DNA from 2 places in the Enterococcus sp. 22-H-5-01 genome. Region 2 is predicted to be linked to the other one. Evidence: riboswitches for the same ligand, from Rfam matches in the RefSeq annotation. Region 2 holds a riboswitch; the other holds the start of a gene.

Region 1 (9,205 bases), on a different replicon from region 2:
TCACTCGCTCCCAACTGCTATCAGAAGAACTCAACAAATTGATGATCTGCCATCCGTCCGCTTTTTCATTTTTAACGAACCACAGCTGATTCGTTCCATCGATAACTCGATACCCTCGACCATTTTTAGCCGCCGCCACATAATGTGTTCGTGCTTGTTGGTGAGAAGAAAAGAACGGGAAAAGTAAGTGCGCCTGTTGAAACTCTTTCCATGTAGTAGATAGTTCTGACACATATGTTTTTTTCAGCATCGCTACTTGCTCCTTGTATAATTGTCTGCTTTTAGTATAGCAGAAATTTAAGACAGTAAAAAACTCCAAGGCAAGCCTTGGAGTAGGAATTAATACGTTCGTTGTTCCATTTGGAAAGCATTTTTCATCGTATCTGTCGCATTGTTGACTGGTGTGACGGCGATCAACTCTCCTTGAACGATGATCCGGGTGATTCCTTCGATCTCCCCACAAGTAATCAAAGTAACTTGCTTCTTGTCTGGATCAACATCGAGATATTTGACCTCGGTAGGCTGAACCCGAACTTTAAGAGTCGTTTTATACGTATAGATATTATTCAGATCGGTTAAATAAATCAAATCATTTTCTTTGATACCATCTAACGGTGTAAATAAAAGACCCGGACGATCCGCTCGATGACTCGCTAAAGCATAATTTCCTTCACCCATTTTTTGATCAGCCGCTAATGTCCCTGCACCATAAAGTAAGGATTCATTCGACAACCCTTTAAAAATCGGCAAATTGATTTCAACCGCCGGAATAGCGATCCCACCAATCACTGGTAATTGTTTATTACTTAATTGCGCTTGTAAGACTGCCTCGGTACTAGCCGGCTGCACAGCATCAAAATCAAACGAAGCCTCTTTTTTCATATTTTTGTCGATCTCCGTGCGATCCAATTTTGCTACCGCATAACGTTCACCATTATGTTGCATCAAAAAGTATTTGATCTGGTTATTGAAAATCAGCGCTAGACCTACTAACAATAATAAAAATAGAAAAATATTGATCAACCAATTGCGTTTCTTCTTCATTATGAGCCCCCCACAGTTTCGCCACTATCATATCATATTCTATATTTAGTAGTGAATCTACTTTCAGTTACTAAAGAAAAATTAAAAAAAAGAAATAATAAGATTAACGAACTGTTATTTATTAAAATGATTATAAATGCTAAAAATGTACCTGAATGTTGCGGTTTTTAAGGGAATTGTAATCTAATTTTAAAATAAAAGATACGAGCTTTTTTTTTATTATTGAGTTAAAATAATTGTGACAAGAATGAGAAAGGGTGAGGATGAGTGCCAGATACAATATTTGCTTATATTGATTCTACAAGTAATGCTGTACTATCAAAAGGCCTATCACCCAACGATTTTGTGAACGGGATCGTCCATCAGCCGAATCATTTGTTATTATTAGATCCTGTGGCTGAAGCAGGCGAATACGATCCGCATACAGGACTGAAAATCATCGATAGTCCAGAACAGATTCACAATTTTTTTAACACAAAAACTTTTAATTATTCTAAGAGCAACAAGTGGATTGATTTTAATGATCCCGCAATGCTGAAGGAACTGACTCCATTAGAAATATCTGAACTTCTTTATTTTGGGCATATGCGAACGCATCTCCATTCACCTTTCTTTTATAAACTACAAAATAATTTTGTTTATTTTAATTTAGGTAATGAGACAATGCGGGTCTACTATCGCTATTTAGATGAATTTTATCGGATACTCGCGCGAAAATTGACACGAATCGTTTTAGAAAAGATCAATGACCGCCGTTCATTTTTCCGAAAGGGCTCTTCAGTAGCCCCCTTAGACGGTGAAATTTTAAAAGAATTATATCCAATTTTACAAGAAGGTGCTCTGTTTTGTTTGACTCAAACGGAACTGAAAAATAGAATGTATCACATCCCGATTTATCTTTCAGATGAAAAAGGATGGCGCCGTAATACTCAAAATTATAAAAAAGAACAGCAAGTGGGAGAAATCACTTACGATACAGCAAAACAACGTTGGTCATTAGATGTGGATCACGATGATCCTGCCTTTTCTTTTCGCTAAAAAAGCAGTTGCTAAAAGAGCAACTGCTTTTTTCTAATGACTATGTTTTTCGATTAAGTTACTTCCTTTGGGCAAATACAATTGCGGCACTTTTTCAACGATCACTACAGCAACGATAGCTGTCACTACAGCAGTTGCTAAACCACTAAGTCCATTCATCACTAATGAAAAGATCCATGGATTCATTCCCCACAAAGCATAACTACCCCAAAAAACTACTCCAGCGATAAAATGCCAGAAAAAACGAGCGCCAGTTCCAGCAAATGTTCCATAGATAATATTCTTTCGAGCTGTTTTGATATCTTGATCGACCAATGCTTGTTGAACTTTTTTGGCATGTAGACCTGCAAAGCCCGCAAATGTAAAGGCAATCGGATATTCAATCAACACTTGGACCACACTTAAAAAATATACATCGCCGGCAGGAAAGTGTAAAATCCCCCAAATAAATGCAGATAGCAACCCGGGTTTTACTCCCCGTCTTAATGCAAACAACACCATGGGGATCATTCCTAAAGAAATAGTGAAGCTGCTGCCGATCGATGTTGGGATCAGTGACAGCATAAATGCTAATGCTGCAACGATCGTTCCTTCGATCATGATTCTTGTTTTACTCATAAAAAAACTCCTCCTTTTTGAACATACAGTCCACAAAGGAGAAGTAACAGTATTACTTCATCACAATTCCTACGCTCGAATAACCGAAACAGGTACTAGGGTTTAGAGTAAACTCAATCTCAGCCCGTGGGCTCCCCTTTGTGAAAGTATTATTCTTTTTTTAGTACATTCCGAGTATACCAAAAGTTTTCATACTCGTAAATGTATTAAATTTATCGTGAAATGCTTTCTTGATCACCACTTGGTGATAAGGTCGTCACCTTTTTGATCCGATCGATCGTCAGCATGACTAATTGGTTATCTTGTGTTCGTATAACGATCGAATCATTATTGACGACTTTTGGCAACCAACCAGAAATAGTCCGAAATTTATCTTCATTTTTTTCATCTTGAACTTGAATAACGACTAAACTATTTTGTAGAGCAGCCATCTTTAGTTTAAGAAAAATATTCTCATTTGCTTGCTCTTGAGCACGTTTGTCACCAGAATCATTCAAAAAATCCGAGATGAAGCGATACGATGAATTTGAAAATAACTTGATTAAATTCTTTCTGGGTTTCTCGTTTTTAGTCATCCAGTTTCCTCCTATCAAGAGCGTAGTTTGATTTTACTTAAATTTCTAAAAAAAGACAAGAATTCTAATCATTTTCAAAAAAATTTAACCAATTTGGTAATCCTTTTTCGATTAAGTCATATGTCTCTTTAAAATCTCCCGTGTACCACGGATCGGGAATACTTTTTCCTTCATATCCAGGAACCCGATCAAGATACAAATAGATTTTTTTCTTCGTTTCTTCTGGAGCTCTTTGGATTAAATCAGAAACATTTTCTTGATCCATCCCGATAATAAAATCAGCTGCATAAAAGTCTTCTGTCGTTACTTGGCGAGCTTGCATGCCTTCCGATGAAATATGGTGTTGTTTCAATATTTTTTTCGTTCCGCGATGTGGCGGATTCCCGATTTCCCATTGGCTCGTAGCAGCTGAATCCACTTTAAAATCAGTTAATTGTTTCTCAGCTAACGCATCACGAAAGATCGCTTCTGCCATTGGTGAACGGCAAATATTTCCCATACAAACAAATAGAATCTTTTTCATGTTCTGCCTCCTGTGCTATAGTCAATTTAACGAAATGAAATGAGGGATATCAATGAGTAAAATTTATCTTTCCGCTCAGCTTCCTGAGTTGGGTACTGCCTTATTAGAGGATAAAAAATTAGATTTTTCCGTCTTTAACGGACAAGGCTTGATTTCAAAAGCCGAGTTGATCAAAGAGATCGTCGATTGCGAAATCTTGATTTGTCCGTTATCGACTCAAGTCGATCAAGAAGTCATCGATGCAGCACCAAATTTAAAATTGATTGCCAACTTTGGTGCTGGCTTCAACAATATCGACGCGGCTTATGCAAAAGAAAAACAAATCTACGTCACTAACACACCGATTGTCTCCACTCATGCGACTGCCGAATTAACCGCAGGACTGATCATTGCTTTATCTCGTCGCATCGTTGAAGGAGATCGGCTGATGCACGGTGATGGCTTTGATGGCTGGGCACCCTTATTCTTTTTAGGTCATGAATTGAAAGACAAGACTTTGGGAATTATTGGAATGGGCCAGATTGGTCAGACTGTTGCTAAGATGATGCAAGCATTTGGTATGAAGATTATTTATACACAGCGGCATCAATTAGATCAAACAACCGAAGAGCAATTAAATGCCACTTATTGTTCTCAAACAGAGGTGATCCAACAAGCCGATGTTCTGACTTTGCATGCACCGCTGACTGAAAAAACGCGACACTTATTAACTACTAAAACATTTGAGACGATGAAAGATACCGCTTTATTGATCAATGCGGCTCGCGGGCCACTTATCGATGAGATCGATTTGCTTCAAGCATTGAAAGACAAAAAAATCGCTGGCGCTGCTTTGGATGTGTATGAGTTTGAACCAGCTGTCAGCACTGGGCTCCAAGACTTAGACAATGTGATTTTAACACCGCATATCGGTAATGCTAGCGTAGAAGCGCGAAATCAAATGGCGGCGATCGTTGCTAAAAATGCGATTGCTTTCAGTGAACAAAAACCAATCAGTTATATCGTTAATGGGCTAACACAAGAGTTTTAACTCTCGTGTTAGTCTTTTTCATATAAGCGATAAGCAAAAAATTCGATATCTTTAGCAAAACGAAACAATTGAGCTGCAATCGTGATCGGCGGTTGCTCGGCATCTGCCAACAACCAATCGATCAAAATACCACCGCAACCATAAGCTAAGAAGCGCGCATAGAATTCTTTATCGATTGAAGACAATGCTCCTTCTTGATCGACATCATCAAACAAGCGAACAAATAATTGCTTTGCTAATTCGATAAATTCTTTAGTCAATACTTCAGGTTCTGCGGTTACAGTATTCAGATAAAACTGATGGTATTCTTGCATTTCTTTTAACATCAATAAGACAGACTCTTCCCAATTCACTAATTTCAATTCGTCTGAAGTTAAATAATCCAGCCCTTTTTGATAATACGCATAGTGGAGCAGATCATTTTTGTCTTTGAAGTGGTAATAAAATGTTTGGCGGTTCAAGCGGACCTTCTGACTGATATCTTGAACAGTGATCTTATCATAATTTTTTTCTTGGCATAGCTCGACTAATGCTTGAACCAAAGTATTTTTGGTCGTCTTTCCTTCCGCCATTGTTTCACCCTCTATGATTGATATGGATAATTAAAATGTTCATAGGCTAACGGTGTTGCCACTCGCCCTCGCGGTGTCCGTTTGATAAACCCTTTTTGGATCAGATACGGCTCATACATATCTTCGACCGTCTCGCGTTCCTCTCCGATATTGACCGCCAATGTACTCAAACCGATCGGTCCACCATGATACAGTTCGATCATTGTTTTTAATAATTTTTGATCGACATAATCTAAACCCGCTTCATCGACTTGTAATAATCCTAAGGCTTGGTCAGCGATTACTCGATCGATCACTCCATCTGATTGGACTTGTGCAAAGTCACGAATCCGTTTCAACAAACGATTGGCGATTCGCGGTGTACCACGTGAACGACGGGCAACTTCAATCGCACCTTCCTCGACAATTTCTGTTTGAAAAATATCTGCCGAACGTAAAACGATTTCTCGTAAATCGTCTTCTTCATAATATTCCATATGCGAAATAATTCCAAAACGATCACGCAAAGGTGCTGATAGCATTCCTGCTCGAGTCGTTGCCCCTACTAAAGTAAACGGCGGTAATGGAAAGTGAACTGGATGTGCTGTCGGACCTTGTCCCACCATAATATCGACATAATAATCTTCCATCGCTGAATACAAGGTCTCTTCGGCAACTCGTGGCAAGCGATGAATCTCATCGATAAATAAAACATCGCCAGGTTCCAATTCATTTAAAATGGCGACTAAATCACCCGGACGTTCGATTGCTGGACCGCTAGTTGAACGGATTTGGACATCCATTTCATTCGCAATCACCATTGCCATCGTTGTTTTACCAAGACCCGGCGGCCCATAAAGCAGCACATGATCTAACGCTTCTTCCCGATTTTTAGCAGCTTCGATATAAATCGACAGTTCTTGTTTTACTTTGTCTTGTCCAATATATTGTGCCAAATAGCGAGGACGTAATGATTTCTCTAAACTTTTATCGCTGTCATCCGCATCAGGCGAAAGCAAACGTTCTTCATCCATCTATCGAATCCTCCTACTTTTTCATCATTAATTTTAACGCAGCTCGTAAATAATCGTCGGTATTTTCCAACGATTCTTTCGACAAGGTTTTTTCGACTTTTTTGATTTCTTTTGGGCTATAGCCTAATGCTTGCAAGGCTTCCATTGCTTCTGATAACGCTCTGTCATTGCTGTCAGGGCCTTCATAAAACAAGGACATTGGATCGTCCATCAATTCAGTCAACTTGCCTTTTAAGTCTAAGACCATTTGTTGAGCAGTCTTCTTGCCCACGCCCGGGAATTTCGTCAAATAAGTCACGTCTCCCGCTTCGATTGCTTGGATCAAACCTTGATGATCCTCGTTAGCCATAATAGCTAAACCACTTTTAGGTCCGATACCTGAAACTGAAAGCAGACGTAAAAATAATTCTTTTTCTGCAAGTGATTCAAAACCATACAATAAATGGGCATCTTCTCGGACGATCTGCTGCACATAGATCGTGACTGACTGCTCCATTTTACTACTGTAACGATAAGGATTTCCTAACGCGATTTGATAGCCGATCCCATTCACATCCAAAACAACATAACTTGGACTGATATATGTCAAACGACCTGTAATATATTCGTACATAGCTGTTCCTTTCTTACGATAAACTTGTATCATCTTTTTCTAGCTTATGTAAATAAAACCAAGTGCACAAGCACATATGTTCTCATTATTTTAGCACAAAAGCCGGCGGTTAAAAACTCTTACCGCCGAATCCTTGCAATAACTGGATCAACGCTAGATAATCCGACATTCGCAATTCCTGTGCGATCATTAACGTGGGCACTTCTTCATCTTGATACGATAAACTCGTAGTTAAACAGAGGTCGCTTTCTGTGGGATTTTCTTCAAAAACAACTTGGTAATCATTGGCTAAAAATTGATGCACATCTTCCCGTAAGATTGTTTCTTCAAATTCAGGCAGATCTGTCTGTAAAAAAATCCGGACAACTGGGCGAACAGTCAATTCAGACAACCGTCGTAATACTGATAAGTAGCGACCGAATAAAATTGATTCACTTCCACCTTGATCTGCTAAAATTTCACTTACAAAAGTCACTAATTTTGGTTGTTGTTGCGTGATCATCGTCCAAAAAGCTTTGCCATTGATGTTAAAACGAATCATCGGAAAAAGCCGATGGTATAAATGGCCGCTGATCAAATAATTTTCGGCTTGTAAGCTTTGTAATTTTTCCCAAGTAGCTTCGTTATTGATTTTCTTTTCCAAAAGCAGCGCCATTGCAGAGACTTCATCCATGACCGAAAAAGGTTCTTTTGCTAACAGATACTGGATTTTTTTTGTCATCAGCGGAACATGATAGTATTCTTCGCGTGTCAAAAGGTTCAAAAATAAATTTCCGACTGAGTCTTGTTCATGGAAATAACTTGGTAATACTGGTAGTAACTGCCTAGAAAAATCCTTAAACAACGGATCATTGATCAATGTTCGTTGGACCTGTTCATTTTTTTCCAACTCATGATTTTGGACTTCTCTTAAAAGATGCGCGGCGACCAAATACTCCAATCGTTGCTCCTTCAAAGGATTCAAAGCCACTTGAAAAAATTGCTGGATCCTACGACTGATGTTTTTGACCAAGTCATGTTGTAACGGCGCAAATGGCCAATCTTTGCCCCGAAAAATCCGCCAATAATAAACAGATAGATACATCCTAACAACGGATTCTTCTGCCGCAAAAAAGACGCTTCCTCTTTCAATCGTTAAATCAAGCGGAGCTAATTCATTGGCTAAATCCTTCAACTTTCGCCGGATCGTAGATTCACTGCGATACAATTGCTCACTTAATTCTTTGATCGTCCGTGCTGTCCCAGTAATCAGCAAATGCAGCAAACGATAAGTCAATGAATGACGGATCAAATCCACTAAAAATTGATTTTCTTCCATGACTTGTCCAGCAATGACCAAACGATAAGTGTTATTATTTTTTACAACTAATGGTAGATCCGTTTCTGTAAAACGCTGATAACTTTTATCGAGCTCCTCCAACAAGCGTTGGACACTACGACTATCTAAATTTAATGCTTCAGCTAATTCACTGCGTTTATACATCTCACCATCATCCATTACTTCCATTAAACGAACACCTAAATAAATATCTTTTTCGTAATGTTGTAATTCACGTGCGTTTATATACATAAAAAAAACTCCTTCGTACTTCATTTTAACAAAAGAGTACTAGGAGTTGATATTAAATACTTTCAAATAAGTGAAATAATGTCGGCAACAAAGCAACCGTCACTAAACCATTTACACAAATACATAAACCAGATAGAATCCCTTCCAGTTCGCCGATTTCAATTGCTCGACCTGTTCCAATCGCATGAGAGGTACTTCCTAATGCGATTCCTTGAGCAACTGGGCTTTCGATTCTGAACAATTGAAAAACTTTTGTTCCGACTAATGCGCCAAAAATACCCGTCGAAATGACGATTGCCAAAGTTACTGGTGAGATACCGCCCATTTGACTAGAAAGATCGACTGAGATAGCGGTCGTTACAGATTTAGGCAATAACGAAACCACGATTCCTTCTTTTAAAGAGAACAAACGACCGATGCCGACACTCAATAAACAATTTAATACGACACCGACTAAAGTTCCTAAGATCACTGGTAAAAAATATTTTTTCAATTTATCAAAGTTTTGATAAAGCGGTAAGGCTAACGCTACCGTTGCTGGGGTGATCATCATCGTGAAGATATTGCCCCCCACGTTGTATGCTTTATAACTGATGCCGCTGACCTTCA
Region 2 (9,205 bases):
GAGCTTTTAAGGCAAAGGATGCTTCTCTTGAAAGATAGATCAAGACCAAAGAAGCTATGAATGTTGCCATGACTGGGGCAACTAAAAAGTACATAATCAATAAATAAATAAACCAGCCACAGGCTCCGATCACACCACAATAAATATAATAACGTCGTGGGACCTCAAACAAAATGGCAAAGGAAATCGTTCCTAAAAAACCGGCTATGACTTGCAAGACTAAATTGACCAATCGCTTCTCCTCCTCTTTGATGAATCAATAATACCTTTATCTTTCAACACTTTAGTACAACATATCAAAGACTTGTAATACCAACCCCACACCAACTGAAACACACAGAGCTGTGATCAAAGCATTCACGATTTGTCCCCAACCAGAACTATAGTCGCCATCAAATAAATAGCGGATACCATTGACGATAGCAACTCCTGGTAACAAAGAAATGATCCCACCGGTAACCAAACTAGTCAATTGAAGAACTGGAAAAAAATGAACAAATAGACAAGCAAGAATGCTAACGAATCCACTACAAGCTATTGTCGAAATAATATCAGATAAGTTGAATTTCGGTAATAAGCTCATAGAAAATAGTGCTAACAATACACCTAAAAAAAGAGCTCCGATGGCATCCCAAAAACTACCTCCAAAGATAAAACAAAAGCTAGCACTACCAAAAGCATAAGCGAAAATTTTCAATGGTGTAGAAGCAAATGACTCTTGTTTAATTTGTTGCAACCAAAGATACGCGTCTTCCGGACTCAAACGTTTTTCTGTTAGTCGACGGGATAACGTATTGATTTGTTCGATTCTCCCCAAGTTAATTGGTGATATCGGAATATCCCTTACTCGTGCCTGAACAGTTTTATCTTCTAAGCGTGCGGTCATAAAAATACCATTGATCAACACAAAGCTGTCAAATTCTTTTAACTCTAATGCGGCAGCGATATGACGAATCGTTGTTTCGATTCGTTTGATCTCGGCCCCATTTTTTAATAATGTCTCGCCAATATCATAAACTAAATCAAAGCATTCCTGCTCCTTCATCCGCTTCCCTCCTCTGTAAAAAAACGACGACAGCTTATGCTGTCGTCGTTAATAGTATAGCTTAAGCGCGGCTTACAATTCAATCAAATCATGTGGGATACTGATCATATTTTCATAACCGCTCTCAGTGATCAAAACTTGATCCTCGATTCTCACGCCGCCCCATTCAGGAATATAGATACCTGGTTCGATCGTCATGACCATATTTGTCTCTAAAACATCCTCGTATTGTTCATCGATATAAGGCAACTCGTGAACAAACAAACCAATACTATGTCCGATGTTACGATAAGTATATTGAGGATATTCTGTCCCGGCTAATGGTTTCAATGATGCTTGATAGATATCTTTGACTGCAGCTCCATTTTTCATAACAGCCTCAGCTGCTTCCAAACTCTGCTTTTCTAACTCATAGACTTCTTTTTGTTTTTCTGAAGCTTTTCCTACGACTACTGTGCGAGTCATATCAGACATATACCCCTCATATTGACAACCAAAATCCATCAGAACAAAATCGCCATACTCGATCACCTTTTTTGATGGTATGCCATGTAACAAAGAAGTATTTGTACCAGAGATCAAAATATTTCCATAAGGTTGTGTATCTGCACCTTCTTGTACCATGTATAATGAAAGTTTTGCCGCCAATTCTTTCTCGGTTACCCCAACATGAATATCTGATAGTATGCGGTTAAAAGCACGACAAGATATTTCACAAGCATTACGCATATACTGGATTTCTTGAGGTGATTTGATGGCACGCATCCGATCAATCACACCACCCGCTTGGATAAATTCAGCAGATGATTTAGTTGTAAAATCAGCATACATGTCATACGTTAGATAGTCCGCTTCAAAAGCAACTGTTTTGATTTGTTTTTCGCTTGTTAAACGAGCAATAGTATCACCAACCGTTTTTCCTGGCAAACGCCAATTGATAATTTTATAGTCAGGTACTTCACGTGCCGCTTGCTCGGTATAACGTGGGTCTGTCAAAAAATATTTCTCGTTCGGAGTGATCAGGATAAACGAATCATCTCCTGTCCAGCCACTAGTAAAACGAACATTCACTCGCTTCGCAAGAAAAAAAGCATCCATTTTTTCTTTTTCTAAATAAGATTGAATCTTCTCTTCATTCAACATCTTTCCACATTGCCTCCTCTTAAAACACTTTTGTGTCTCTAGACTAGCAGTGGAATTAAATTTGGTCAAACGTTTTCAAAAAATATTATAGCAATAATCTTTACAACTTTAACTGCTTTTTATCCCTACTTTACTTTCAATGTTGGTGTTTCTTAGTTTTCTTTTCGATTGTTAGAACGTCACCTTCTGGTTGATACACAATTTTGATATACGCTGAAACTTGTGGTGCCCCCGCTTTGATTGCAATCAATTGACAATTTTTGATAATTTCCATTAATCCTTCATAATCACCTTCAATACTCGTTTCAAAAGCACCAACTTGATAGGTATATCCAGTTGATTGAATGTAAGCAATGACTTCATCGACCACCCGAATCAATTCCTCGCTACTTTCCGTTTTTGGTAATACTTGAATGGCTACGCTTGCTTCCATGAGCGTCCTCCTTTTAGATAGTCATTAAATAAAAAATGTGAGCCATTATCTATCCAGATAATCACTCACATTTGAAAAGGATTCAATCAATCATAACTAATTTATTATTCAATTCAATAAATCAGTTTTTATTCCTACGTCAGCATTATCTGAATCAGGTCAATGGGTCGAAGTCAAACTTCCTCTCAGCCAAAAAATAGCTCCCCACATTTGCTATTTAATTATTTCCATATTAGACCTCTACATTTTTTCCGTCAACTATTCTTGAAAAATAAAAAAGTACGAGAAAAATTTTCTCGTACTTTTTTATCGACGACGATGTCTGCTCATTCGAGTAGTTGGTTGCTCTTTAACCGAATCTGTTAATTCAAAATCGGTCACTCGCTTCGTTTCACCTTTAGATTGAATTTTTTTTCGATCTAGCAAATCTGATTTTGCAACAATAACTTGTGGCTGTGCTTCTGTTGTCTCAACTTTTTTACGCTCTGCTGATCTTCTTCGTTCAGCCATTTCTTTAGAATTAGATTCTTTGAGTTCTGTTTTAGTTGAACGTTTCGGTAATTGCGGAAGTTTAAAGGTTTGAATGGTTTGTGCTTCATGGAAAAACGGTACCCGTTGCACAAATAAATTGGCTAAGTAGCCTGCCAACCAAATCCATAAGAAAAGTTCCACTGGAAATACTAATAAAAACAAGCATGCAGTAGCAAAAGGCTGCTTTAAAATCACCGCACAAGTTGCTGCAGTAAAGACTGCTGCTACTACCCCTGGTGAGTAAGGCAATATATTTGCAAATGCTAGAGCAATAGCAATACTTGAAAAAATCATTGGAAAAATTGTTCCGCCTCGCCAATTACAAGCTAAACAGATCATAGTAATCACTACTTTTCCTAAACCGATCAAAAGTAAGATGAAAAAATTCATAGTCTCCGCTTGGCGAGTAAATGATAGTAACGTATGCTCCCCCGAAAAAAGAAAATAAGGAGAAATCACACCAAGAATACCTAATAAGATGCCGGCAAAAATTGCCAACGGTAGTGGATTACGTATCCGCTGATTCAATTGTTCACTCTTTTTTCGTAGAAATAAGAAAAATTTCCCAAAAAGAGCACCTAAAATAATCATTGGAACACATAACAGTACGCCTTGCCAAGTAAAATTAATTGCCATTCGACGAATCGCAAAAACTTGTTCTTGATCTGGAAATAAATTATAGGTTACTAGATAACCGATAAATCCTGTAAAGGTCGCAAAAATATATAATACATATTTCTTCAACTTGCTTTCCGTTACGACTCGCCAATCTTCTTTTTCAGCCGAACGACCAACTCCGAATAAGGGGGTCATAAAAATGACGCCTAACGATGTCCCGATTCCAAATTCTGTTAAATCAGCTCGCTGACTTTCAGAAGTTTTTCGTTTATCCGCTACATAAGTAATTAATCCACCGATCATTGCTACTAATGCTGCTTCCGGGCCTAAGCTAGCTCCAAAAAGTAATACAATAAAACCCCCTAAAAGGTTACGAACGATTTGTCCTTCATGATAATCAATCCGTTTTGTTTCCTGATATTCAGTCAGAGATTCTTGCAGTGTACGAGGATATCCTCCAAAGGCTCGAACAAAAAATCCAATAAGAATTCCACCAATTGGACAGATAATTAATGGATAGAGTCGCGGATTTCCAAGAGCTTGTGGCAATATTTGCCACAGCAACTGATGTCCCAATTCTGAAACACCCATAAATAAGGCTACAATCACTCCAATAGCTAATCCTAACAGACCGCTGTAGCCAAAAAACGCTAGTTTAAACTTATTCATAAAATTAACCTTTCTTCTTGTTAGACTCCGCTACATTATAACAAAGGTTGTGCGTCTTAGGAGGCTTTTTTTACGACTTTTTGTGTTTTATATTGTTTTTGCTTTTCTTTTTGCTTCATGATATTTTGTTGAAGTCTTGAAAGCGTTTGTTCTAATTCTCTCGTCATTTCATAATGATCGACTAGATACTGACGAGTCTTTTCTGTGAAGAAGCCGCGCATAAAGGTAAAAAAGAATGCTTCTGGATTTTTCACATTCTTATATCGATACATTTGTTCTAAGGCTTTAGCAACTGCATCTGAAATTCCGGCACTGAAATAGCTATTGTCTTCAAAAGTCAATACTTCTGATTCAGCAGGCAAACCAGCTTCGATTAATTGTTGATTACTAGAATATTTGGCTTTGAAGATGGTATCGATAAACCACCTCGACTTCTCATAACTATTATCACAAAAAGGCAATAAACGTTGAAAAACTTGCTGAGGTAATAAATGAGTATAACGAGCAGCTAACGCCTCGATCAAGACACTATCTTGAGAGGGTGCTGCAGAATTTGTAGTCACGCGAGTTACATTTGTTGTATTTGTTATATTTTTTGCTAATTGTTTTTGTGTACTTGTAAGCAAATTTTGCGCAGACGTAGACGCAGATTCTGCTACCCTATCCACAGGGGATAACTTTGGTTTTTCTGTCACAGGATTATCCACAGTTTTAATTGTCCGTGTTGTCATAAAATTTTTAAAAACTAGTGGAATAGTTGTTCCTTCAGATGGCGCTTGAGGATTAGCAACATAGATTCGATAATTTTTTAAGCCATGTCGCATTACTTGGATTAGGCCCAGCTCAGCCAAAGAACTTTTAAGATTTGTCACTTTTCTTTCCGAAACACGCAGCAAAGAAGCCGCCTCTTCGTTGGAAAAATAAATATAAGGATGCCCGTCCTCGTTTAACCAACTACCATCTTTTTGGGAATTATAAATACTACAAGACATACGCATGGTATATAAAGCATGAAGCATCATGGCTTCAATTGAAAGGGATTCATAGATAGGATTGTTAATAAGATTTAGATCAACGGGAATATAGTTACCGTTAGGCAAGTTTGTTGCCGTCATAATATTCGTCAATGTTGTGGACATCACAAAAAAACCTCCTTAGATTCTTTCATACTTGTGGATAACGAAAGTTTTTAAAAAGGTTTGAGTTCTATCACAGATATATTGAGAAAGCACCTTAAATATGCTATACTTAATAAAGGTTAGGCAAACACCAATTTTTCTAACCCTTTAGAATTATTTGTATGTGATATGCTAATTCGCCAAAATTAGCTCAAACCTTTGAGTTTAGAGATCGCCAAATCTTTAAACTCTTTTTTTTTCGTTTTTTTCTACACGTTTAGAATAATGGATTGGAAGCCTAATGTAAAGCGATTCCTATACATCTTTTTTTAGAGTAAACTTTTAAAATGTTTGTAAAACTTATTTTGGTTTACTTTAATACAAGCAAAAATAAGTTTAAGTTTACCTAAGTTAAACTAATAAAAGTTTTTAAAGTAAACTATAATATAGTAATAAGACGAGTTGTGGAAAACTTGAAGTTAAATAAAAACTACGGCACACAAGTTTTAGATAAGTTATCCACAAATAAAAGTGTAAATCGTTTTCTCTTATAAAAGTAAACCTTAAAATTGGATTAGGACAACATAAAGTATACCGATAAGAATGATAGAATCTAAAAAAAGTAAACCTTATTGCAGGAATAACCTGTTAATAAGGTTTACTTTTTTTACGATCATTTCTCATCGTTTTCTAATTCTTTGAATAATTTTTGATATTTAGGCTTTTCTTTATACTCCTGCATTGATGCTTCTTCTAATTGATCTAAAAAATTACGATCATCTTTTGACAATCCTTTTTCGATATAATAATCATAAAGAAAATCAATCATTTTATCTGGCGTATAACCATCAAATTTAGCATTGATCAGATTTTGCATACGAATTTTTGTCCGAGCAGAGATTTTTTGCATTTCTAAAGCTTTCAAACGTGGGTCATAATATTGACGTTTACGGCCTCGTTTCCCCGTTTCTGGTTCTTCTCGAACAGAAGTATTTTCACGTAAGTGCGGAGAACGTTCATTCAATCGATCTGTTTCTTCATGAACAGAAGCACGACGGAAATCATCCTCAAGACTAAGTGATCTGTTAGCTAAAAGATCTTTTGAAGTGGGTTTTTTGTCTTCTTTTTTGTCTTGATTTGAGTACTCAGACATTTTTTCAATGCCTTTATTCTTTTTTTTCGCAGTTAAAAGCGAATCCAGTTTCATTTTTTTCGCCATTTAACGTCTCCCCTACTCTTCACCGCTCAATATACGACGGTGTTCATCAATTTCATCTAAAATATTGACAAAAACTTCATGTGCACGTTTATCCCACTGTTCTACTTTGCCATTTTTATTAATATCATAGGTAATACCAGAGCCATCGTAACGTTTTAAACGACTTTGGTTCAACACAACAGTATCCAATAAATGAGCACCATAAATATCTTTTGCAGCAGTATAAATTTCTTGATCCACAGAATCACGTTTTTGCATCATAAATGGAACGATTCCTACTACCTCTAGATCAGTATCGTATTGTTCAATAAAGAAATTCATGTAATCAATGTAATTTTGAGCCCCTTTTAGAGATTTTACTTGTGTTTGTAAAATCACTATGACGTATTCTGCAACATACATTGCTGCATTTGAATAGGTACTAATCGTCGGTGGGACATCAATATAGATGACATCATAAATATCTTTCAACGGCTGAATCAATTTTTCCATATATCTAAATTGAGAAAGTTTATCACTAGGATACTTTTCAATCATATAATCAGGAAAATCAGAAAATGAAATATTTGCAGGAATCAAATCAAGGTCAGGCATAATGTTATAAATAGAAGAAGTTATGTCCCCTGTTCTAACAGCTTCCCAAATAGTCGCATCAAATTCATCGGGTAAATTTTCATTCCCAAAATTTTCAGCTGTGATAGATAGTACATCACTAGTATTTCCTTGAGGATCTAAATCAATTACTAACGTTTTACGTTTTTTTCTAAATGCACTTTCAAAAGATAACATTTGAACGGTGGTTGACTTACCTACCCCACCTTTAAAATTTCCGACTACATATGTTTCAGCTTGTTTTGGCATAAAAATTCTCCAATCATAATTACTCAAATAAAGTTTACTACAAAGAAAATAATAATGCAATAAAGTTTACTACAAAGAAAATAATAATGCAATAAAGTTTACTATAAAAAGCTCAAATAAAGTTTACCACTATGCCTTTAAATAAAGTGTACTTAAATAAATCAATAAAGTAAACTTTATTATTCGATATATAAAGTTTACTTTGAAATTATATATAAAAAGTTTACTTTTTATAAAAGGTAAACTTCATATAATGCATAGGTAAACTAAAAAAAATAAAAAGTTTACTATTGAAAAATTAAGGTAAACTTTTTACTCATAAAAAAGCTTATTTAAAAGTATTTTATTATATAAAAAGTAAACTAATTACTATTTAAGGTAAACAATATAGAAAATAAAAAAAAACTTTATCATTGAATTGAAATAAAACAGGTAAACTCTTTGAATATAAAGTAAACCACTATTTTTTTATAAAAAGTAAACTATATAATTAAGGTATACCGTTTACCTAAATGGATTTTTTTTGAAGTAAACTTTTAAAATAAAAATAAGGTAAACCCAATAATTGAAGAAGAACCTAAAAAATAGTTTACTTTTAAAATAAATAAAGTAAACTTATATATTGATAGTATAAAAAGTAAACTGTATTTTCAACTTAAAGGTAAACTTTGAAACCGGTTTATTTTGTGTGCTAGTATGGCTATAGATAGATAAGTTCATATTTTATAGTAAACTTCAAAAAAACGCATTAGGGTTAACCTTAATGCGTTTAAAGTAAACTTCATAATGATTCGATGATTTGAATTGCTTGATAAATATCATCAACAGTAATATTAGCATCAACCATATTAAAAGTTTCGGCAGATGAAGCAGCGTGTTTAATAACAGGAGCTAAGTGCTCTGTGGATAGATCGCAGACATTCAATTGTTGTAATTTTAAGGGTAAACCGGTTGCTTCATAAAAAGGTCTTAAGTTTTTGAGTTCATCGAGATCTTTGGTGTGGGCAAGTTGAACTAAAATGCCATAAGCAACTTTTTTCCCATGAAGTTGGTCATGTGTTTCTTCTAAATAAGATAGCCCATCGTGAATCGCGTGAGCTCCAGCAGAACGACCATGAGCAGCAGCAAATCCACCTGTTTCCCCGGCAAGCCCAATAATTGTATCAGCCACACGACTGAAAGTAGGGGTGATTTGCTTGTTTTTCAAATCATTTATGGCTGAAATAGAATCTGTTAAGAGCAAATCTTGAATCGCTTTTGCACTGGCAATCCCTAAACGTACATAGGCAGTTTTTTTATCTTCAGTGAGGGTTCGAGTGATACCTTCAATTTCATACCACTTAGCTAATGTATCGCCGATCCCGGCTATAAAATAGTCGACGGGTGTATTCAACAAAAATGACCAATCGACTAAGGTTAAGAAAGGAGCTCGTTTCATATAACCAATTGATTTAAAGGTTCGATCTGGATGATAGATCGCAACAATCGGTGTGAAGGGAGCACAATTAGAAATCAAAGTTGGAATGACTAATAATTCAGCATTTAATTCTTCAGCGGTCATCTTGGCC

What was found. A riboswitch is a leader RNA that binds a small molecule or an ion and turns the genes downstream of it on or off. The one in region 2 is predicted to bind thiamine pyrophosphate.
Region 1: it holds a riboswitch for thiamine pyrophosphate, as region 2 does, so the genes downstream of both, thiT (energy-coupled thiamine transporter ThiT) here and ACQKTA_RS11305 (thiamine-binding protein) in region 2, are expected to answer to the same signal.

What each region holds. Positions count from the first base shown of each region.
Region 1 covers NZ_CP189993.1:1,836,676-1,845,880, reverse strand. The annotation lists gene ACQKTA_RS09390 (patatin-like phospholipase family protein) at 1-250, opposite strand, end outside; gene ACQKTA_RS09385 (class A sortase) at 340-1,044, opposite strand; gene ACQKTA_RS09380 (hypothetical protein) at 1,312-2,082, shown strand; gene thiT (energy-coupled thiamine transporter ThiT) at 2,116-2,700, opposite strand; TPP riboswitch at 2,750-2,848, opposite strand; gene ACQKTA_RS09370 (hypothetical protein) at 2,913-3,275, opposite strand; gene ACQKTA_RS09365 (low molecular weight protein-tyrosine-phosphatase) at 3,340-3,798, opposite strand; gene ACQKTA_RS09360 (2-hydroxyacid dehydrogenase family protein) at 3,851-4,828, shown strand; gene ACQKTA_RS09355 (TetR/AcrR family transcriptional regulator) at 4,837-5,400, opposite strand; gene ruvB (Holliday junction branch migration DNA helicase RuvB) at 5,412-6,413, opposite strand; gene ruvA (Holliday junction branch migration protein RuvA) at 6,427-7,026, opposite strand; gene ACQKTA_RS09340 (helix-turn-helix domain-containing protein) at 7,136-8,596, opposite strand; gene ACQKTA_RS09335 (LrgB family protein) at 8,649-9,205, opposite strand, start outside.
Region 2 covers NZ_CP189994.1:76,529-85,733, forward strand. The annotation lists gene ACQKTA_RS11290 (threonine/serine exporter family protein) at 1-232, opposite strand, end outside; gene ACQKTA_RS11295 (threonine/serine ThrE exporter family protein) at 284-1,045, opposite strand; gene ACQKTA_RS11300 (M24 family metallopeptidase) at 1,118-2,188, opposite strand; gene ACQKTA_RS11305 (thiamine-binding protein) at 2,325-2,621, opposite strand; TPP riboswitch at 2,736-2,838, opposite strand; gene ACQKTA_RS11310 (chloride channel protein) at 2,928-4,439, opposite strand; gene ACQKTA_RS11315 (replication initiator protein A) at 4,496-5,578, opposite strand; gene ACQKTA_RS11320 (hypothetical protein) at 6,231-6,776, opposite strand; gene ACQKTA_RS11325 (ParA family protein) at 6,789-7,637, opposite strand; gene ACQKTA_RS11330 (iron-containing alcohol dehydrogenase family protein) at 8,419-9,205, opposite strand, start outside.